Roseisolibacter agri: one gene and its partner. The protein of the gene in region 1 interacts with the protein of each later gene in a pairwise test. Links are inferred from orthologs where the notes say so. Each region holds a gene or a part of one and is shown in the gene's direction. Other genes may lie near its edges.

Region 1 (3,433 bases):
GGCTCGCGGTCGACGAGGGGATCAGCTTCGTCGACCTCAAGGCCACGCTGGCGGAGTTCGCGCGTCGCTTCTTCGGCAAGACGAAGACGCGCTTCCGTCCGAGCTTCTTCCCGTTCACCGAGCCGTCGGCCGAGATGGACGTGCAGTGCCAGGTGTGCGGCGGCAGCGGCTGCGCGACCTGCAAGCACACCGGCTGGTCCGAGATCCTCGGCTCCGGCATGGTGCACCCCGCCGTGCTTGAGGCGGCGGGGCTCGACAGCGAGCGCTACACGGGCTGGGCGTTCGGCATGGGGCCCGCGCGCATCGCGCAGCAGCGCCACGGCGTGCCCGACATCCGCAGCTTCTACGACTCCGACGTGCGCTTCCTCGAACAGTTCGCAGTCCCGAGCCGAGGCGAGGGATGATCGTCTCTCACGACTGGCTGCGCGCCTTCGTCCCGCACGGGCGCACGGCAGCCGAGATCGGGCAGCTGCTCAGCACGCACACGGCGACGCTGGAGGGGATGGAGGCGCTGCGCGGCGACCTCGCGCCCTTCATCGTCGGGCAGGTCGTGCACACCGAGAAGATCCCGGAGACGCGGCTCTCGTTCAATCGCGTCGACGACGGCAGCGGCACGCTGCTGGAGGTCGTGTGCGGCGCGCCGAACGTGGAGCTGGGCGCGAAGTACCCGCTCGCGCGCGTCGGGACCGTGATCCCCGGAAAGGGCGGGATGGTCATCGAGCGCCGCAAGATCCGCGGCTTCACCTCGGCCGGCATGCTCTGCTCGGCCGCGGAGCTCGGGCTCGGGGAGGACGCGGACGGCATCATGACGCTCGCCACCGACGCCGCGCCGGGCACGCCGCTGCTGAACATCATGCCGACCGGCGACGTGCGGCTGGAGCTCGACGTGCTCGCGAACCGCCCCGACCTGCTCTCGCAGCTCGGCGTGGCGCGCGAGGCGGCCGCGCTGACCGCCGTGCCGCTCGTTCTCCCGCCGGAGCTGCGCGACCTGGCACCGGCGCCGGCCGCGGTGCGCGGCGCGCGCGAGGCGAGCGCCGGTGGCGTGACGGTCCGCATCGACGACGCGGAGGGGTGCCCGCGCTTCACGGCGGCGGTGATCCGCGGCGTGCGCGTGGGCCCGAGCCCGGAGTGGCTCGTGCAGCGACTCGCGGGCGTCGGCGCGCGCAGCATCAACAATGTGGTCGACGTCACGAACTACGTCCTGCACGGGCTCGGGCAGCCGGCGCACGCGTACGACCTGGCGCGCGTCGGCGGCGCGACGCTCGTGGCGCGGCGCGCGCGGGCGGGCGAGGCGCTGACGACGCTCGATGGCCACGCGCGCATCCTCGACGGCGAGTCGCTGGTGATCGCGGACGCCGAGCGCGCGCAGGGGATCGCGGGCGTGATGGGCGGGCAGGACTCGGAAGTCAGCGGCGCGACGACGGACGTGCTGCTGGAGGTCGCGCTGTTCGACCCACGGCGCGTGCGCGTGTCGCGCCGCCGCGCGGGTGTGAGCACCGACGCCAGCTACCGCTTCGAGCGCGGCGTCGACCGCGGCGCGACGCTGGAGCGGCTGGCGCAGGCGGCGGGGCTGATCGTCGCGGTCGCGGGCGGCACGATCAAGACGGTGCTCGACGTCGGCGAGGCGCCGGCCGCGCTGCCGGCCGTGCGCCTGCGCGCCTCGCGCATCACGTGCCTGCTCGGCCAGTCCGTCCCGGACGCGGACGTCGAGCGCCTGCTGTCGGCGATCGGCTTCGGTGTCGCGCGAGAGCCCGCGGGCGGCGAGACCGCGTGGACGGTCACGCCGCCGTCGTGGCGGCAGGACGTCACGCGCGAGGTGGACCTGATCGAGGAGGTCGTCCGCCTCGTCGGCTTCGACGCGCTGCCTGACGAGCTGCGGCCGTTCCGCGCGGGGAGCGTCCCGGACGACCCGATGCACGTCGTCACGCTGCGCGTGCGCGATGCGCTCGTCGCGCAGGGGCTGCTCGAGACGAAGCCGCTGCCGTTCGTGCGCGGCGACGACGCGACGCACGTGCGCGTCGGCAACCCGCTGGCCGAGGACGAGCCGCACCTGCGGACGTACGTCCTCGACACGCTGGCGCGTCGCGCGGAGTACAACCTGTCGCGCATGCAGGGGAACGTGCGACTGTTCGAGATCGGCGGCGTGTTCGCGCCCGGATCGGACGGCCGCCCCGACGAGCGGTGGCAGCTCGGCGCGCTGATCATGGGCGAGCGCCGGCCGCCGCACTTCACGGAGCCCAAGCCGCCGGCGTTCGACGCCTGGGACGCGAAGGGGATCGCGGAGGTCGCGGCCGCGGCGGCGTTCCCCGGAGCGGCGGTGGCGCTGGTGCCAGCGCAGGACGAGACCGGCCGGCTCTGGAGCGTGCAGGTGGACGGCCACGAGGTCGGCGCGGTGCGGCGCGTGGCGCTCGACTCCCCGCCGTGGGCGTCGCCGGCGTTCGGCGTCGAGCTGACGCTGGCGCCCGTGGAGTCCGCGCCGGTCGCGGCGCGCGGCGCGCGGCTCTCCACGCCGCCCGCGCCCGCCGCCGCGCCGCCGCACGTGAAGGCGCGCGCGCTGCCGTCGACGCCGGCGGTGGAGCTCGACCTCGCGCTGCTGGTGCCGGACGCCGTCACGGCGGCGGACGTCGCGCGCGTGCTGCGGGCCGCCGGTGGCGAGCTGCTGGAGCGGGTGACGCTGTTCGACGAGTTCCGCGGCGGCGACGTCCCCGCGGGCTCGCGCAGCCTCGCGTGGCGCCTGTCGCTACGCGATCCGTCGCGCACGCTGCGGGACAAGGAGGTCGAGGGCCGGCGGCAGAAGCTGCTGAAGGCGCTGGACTCCGAGCTGGGCGTGCGCCCGCGGGCCGGCTGATGGCGGGGACGGTGGTCGCACCCGCGGCGGAGGCGTTCGCGGAGCTGGAGCGCCTGGTGCGGCACCTCGGCGAGGAGCTGGCGTGGTTCCGGCGCCGCGCGCTGGAGGCCGAGCGGCGCGTGAAGGAGCTGTCCGGTCCCGCGAACGGCACGGAGGCGCCGCGCGAGAGCGTGGAGAGCCTGCAGGCGCGGCTGTCGAGCGCCGAGGCGGAGAACGTCGAGCTGCGCGCGCGGCTCGCCGAGGCGGCGGAGCGGACGCGCACCATGGCGGACCGCATGCGGTTCCTCCGCCAGCAGCAGGAGGCCGACGGTGAGCGCTGACGAGGAAGGTCGCACGGAGGAGCGCGCGGAGGACCACACCGCGCCGCGCGGCGGGCGCAGCTCGGTCCGCGTCTCGATCCTGGGCGACGACTACAACATCCGCACGGACGCGCCGGCCGCGCACACGCGCGACGTCGCGGCGCACGTGGACCGCGTGATCCGGCAGGTGATGTCGAGCGGCACCGTCGTGGAGACGCACAAGGCGGCGATCCTGGCGGCGCTGCAGATCACGGACGAGCTGTTCCGCGCGCGCGCCGAGGCGCGC
Region 2 (3,230 bases), on another replicon or contig:
GCTCGCCTCGTACGAGGCGTCGCAGTTCGTGGACCTCGTGCTGCGCGATCGGCTGCGCATGCGCGAGCTGTTCATCGGGCACGACCACGGCTTCGGGCGCGGCCGCGCGGGCGACGTGCACGTGCTGCAGCAGCTGGGCGCCGCGCGCGGCTTCCGGGTGGAGGTGGTCGAGCCCATCGCGGCCGACGGTCACGCGGTCTCCTCCACCGCGATTCGCCGGGCCGTCGCCGGCGGCGATCTCCACCGCGCCGAGGTCGGGCTGGGGCGCCCGTACGGGGCGACCGGGACGGTGGTGCAGGGCGAGCAGCGCGGCCGGCTCCTCGGCTATCCCACGCTCAACGTCGCCCTGCCGAGCCCGCGGAAGCTGCTCCCGCCCGAAGGCGTCTACGCGGTCCGCGTCCACACGGTCGGCGGCTCCTACGGCGGCATGCTCAACCTCGGGCCACGGCCGACCTTCGGGGACGCGACCCGCTCGCTCGAGGCGCACCTGTTCGACGCCGAGGGCGACTGGTACGGCCAGACCGTCGGCGTCGATTTCGTGGCGCGCCTGCGGGACACTCGGCGCTTCGACGGGGTAGACGCTCTCGTCGCGCAGCTCGGGCGCGACGCGCAGCACGCCCGGCGCGTCCTCGCCCGACCCGCCGCCGACGCCCGCTGAGCCGTTCCCGGCCGGTCCTCCGGCTGGTGTCCGACCCGCGTTGACTCCGCACTCCGGGGCCGGTAACCTTCGGAGTTTCCGGAGCTTCGCCTCGCTCCGCCCCCTCCGCACGTCCCCCCTCCACCCCTCCCGGTCCGCAGGCGCATGTCGAACCTGAAGTACCGTCTGCTGCTCATCGGCGCGCTCGTCCTGGCGTCGGTGTTCGCGCTCTTTCCGCGTACCGTCGTCGAGCGCGTGAAGCGCAACGGCGTCTTCGTGACCGACACGGTCCGGCGCGTGCCCCTCAAGCGGGGGCTGGACCTGCAGGGCGGGATGCACCTGACGCTCGAGGTCGACGAGACCAAGGGCGCCGTGGCGAACAAGGGGGAGGCGCTCGACCGGGCGCTGCGCGTCGTGCGCAACCGCATCGACGAGCTGGGCGTGAGCGAGCCCGTCGTGCAGAAGGTCGGCGACGACCGCATCATCGTCGAGCTGCCCGGCGTGGACGATCCGATCCGCGCGCAGGCCGTCGTGCAGAAGGCCGCGTTCCTCGAGTTCCAGATCGCCGACGAGACGCAGGCGCTCGAGCGCTCGCTGGCGCGCCTCGACGCGGTCGCCGCGCAGAAGCTGCCCACGGTCGCCGCCGCTGGCGCGGCCGACACGGCCGCTGCCGCCGCTGGCCAGAAGGGGCTGACGTCGCTCTTCGGCGCCGACAGCGCGCGCCGCGACACGACGGTCGCCGCGACCACCGCGGGCCGCGACTCGGCCGGCCGCACGGACAGCGCGGGCCGTCGCGCGTCCACGGCGGGCGCCTTCTCGCGCGCCATCCAGCAGGGCAACCATCCGGGCCAGTACATCGTGGCCGAGGACGACTACCGTCGTCTGCAGCCGCTGCTCGACCTCCCCGAGATCCAGGGCGCGCTGCCGCCGGGCAAGATCCTGCGCTGGGGCGCCGACTCGATCGTGGCCGGCGGGCAGATCTACCGCCCGCTCTACGTCCTCGACTCGCGACCGATCATCACCGGTGAGTACCTGACGTCGGCGCGTCCGGCGCAGGACCCGACCGAGGGCAACCTCGTCCAGTTCGAGCTCAGCCGCGAGGGCGGCCGCCGCTTCCAGAACGAGACGGGCAAGCACCTCCAGGACTTCATGGCGATCGTGCTCGACCAGCGCGTCATCACGGCGCCGGTCATCCAGAGCGCCATCGGCAACCGCGGCCAGATCACGCTCGGCCGCGGCTCGCTGCAGGACGCGCAGGACCTCGCGATCGTGCTGAACGCCGGCGCGCTGCCGGTGCCGCTCAAGGTCGCGGAGACGCGTGAGATCGGCGCCAGCCTCGGCCAGGACTCGATCCGGCAGGGCATCACCGCCATGGTGATCGCCGTCCTGCTGATCATCGTCATCATGGTCGGCTACTACCGCATCTCGGGCGCGCTCGCGGTGTCGGCGCTCTCGCTGTACGTGCTGTTCACGCTGGCGATCCTCGCGGGCTTCCACGCGGCGCTGACGCTCCCGGGCGTCGCCGGTCTCGTGCTGACGATCGGCATCGCCGTCGACGCGAACGTGCTGATCTTCGAGCGCATCCGCGAGGAGTTGGATCGCGGCAAGACGGTGCGCCTCGCCGTCGACGAGGGCTTCCGCCATGCGATGAGCGCGATCGTCGACACGAGCGTGGCGACGATCCTCACGGGCGCGGTGCTCTACCAGTACGGCTCCGGCCCGGTCCGCGGCTTCGCCGTCACGCTGATCGCCGGCATCGCGGCGTCGCTGTTCACGGCGATCTTCGTGACGCGGACGTTCTTCCTCATCTGGCTGTCGCGGAGCCCGCGCGCCCAGCAGGCCCTCAGCATCTGACCGCGGGACGCACCGACATGCTGCGCATCTTCCACAACACGAAGTTCGACTTCATCAAGTGGTGGCGCTGGGCCGCCGGCCTCACGGCCGCGTTCATCGCCATCGGGCTCGCGTCGTACGCGGTGAACCCGTCGCTGAACTACAGCATCGAGTTCACCGGCGGCACGCTGATGCAGCTCGAGTTCAAGCAGCCGCCCGACGTCGGCCAGCTGCGGCAGACGGTGAACACCGTCGCGCGCGGTGCCGAGATCCAGCAGTACGGCTCGCCCCTTGAGTACACGGTGCGCGCGCGCGGCGAGGGCGAGACGGCCAACGCGGGCGCCGAGGGCGTCGGCCGCCAGGTCCAGGGCGCGCTCGAGCAGAAGTACGGTGCCGGCAACGTGCGCATCGTGCGCACGGAGGCGGTCGGCGCGCGCGTCGGTGAGGAGCTCTCGCGCGGCGCGCTCATCGCCGTGCTCCTCGGCTCGCTCATCACGCTGGTCTACCTGGCGATCCGCTTCGAGTGGCGCTTCGGTCTCGCGGCCGTGCTCGCAACGGGCCACGACATCCTCGTGACCGCCGCGTTCATCAAGCTGTTCCACATCGAGGTCAGCCTCACGGTCGTCGCCGCGATCCTGACGCTGCTCGGCTACTCGATGAACGACACGATCATCATCTTCGATCGTGTCCGCGAGGACCTGCGCCAGAAGCGCAAGGAGCCGCTCCGCGACACGCTGAACCGCGCGATCAACGAGACGCT

The links.
Region 2: the proteins of pheT (region 1) and secD interact in binary tests that used the Escherichia coli proteins (3 or more experiments, as listed by UniProt). The link is inferred for Roseisolibacter agri from one-to-one orthologs.

The regions. Positions count from the first base shown.
Region 1 is NZ_BRXS01000006.1:273,395-276,827, reverse strand. Bases 1-3,124 are described here. They hold pheT (phenylalanine--tRNA ligase subunit beta), read left to right. Parts: upstream 1-400; coding sequence 401-2,848; downstream 2,849-3,124. Other genes in these bases: rosag_RS19590 (hypothetical protein), read left to right, coding at 2,860-3,124; pheS (phenylalanine--tRNA ligase subunit alpha), read left to right, coding at 1-404. In the rest of the region: more of rosag_RS19590, read left to right, coding at 3,125-3,168; rosag_RS19585 (cell division protein ZapA), read left to right, coding at 3,158-3,433.
Region 2 is NZ_BRXS01000004.1:752,558-755,787, forward strand. What follows is about bases 226-3,146. They hold secD (protein translocase subunit SecD), read left to right. Parts: upstream 226-802; coding sequence 803-2,491; downstream 2,492-3,146. Other genes in these bases: rosag_RS15505 (bifunctional riboflavin kinase/FAD synthetase), read left to right, coding at 226-658; secF (protein translocase subunit SecF), read left to right, coding at 2,509-3,146. In the rest of the region: more of rosag_RS15505, read left to right, coding at 1-225; more of secF, read left to right, coding at 3,147-3,230. UniProt on the Escherichia coli protein: Part of the Sec protein translocase complex. Interacts with the SecYEG preprotein conducting channel. SecDF uses the proton motive force (PMF) to complete protein translocation after the ATP-dependent function of SecA.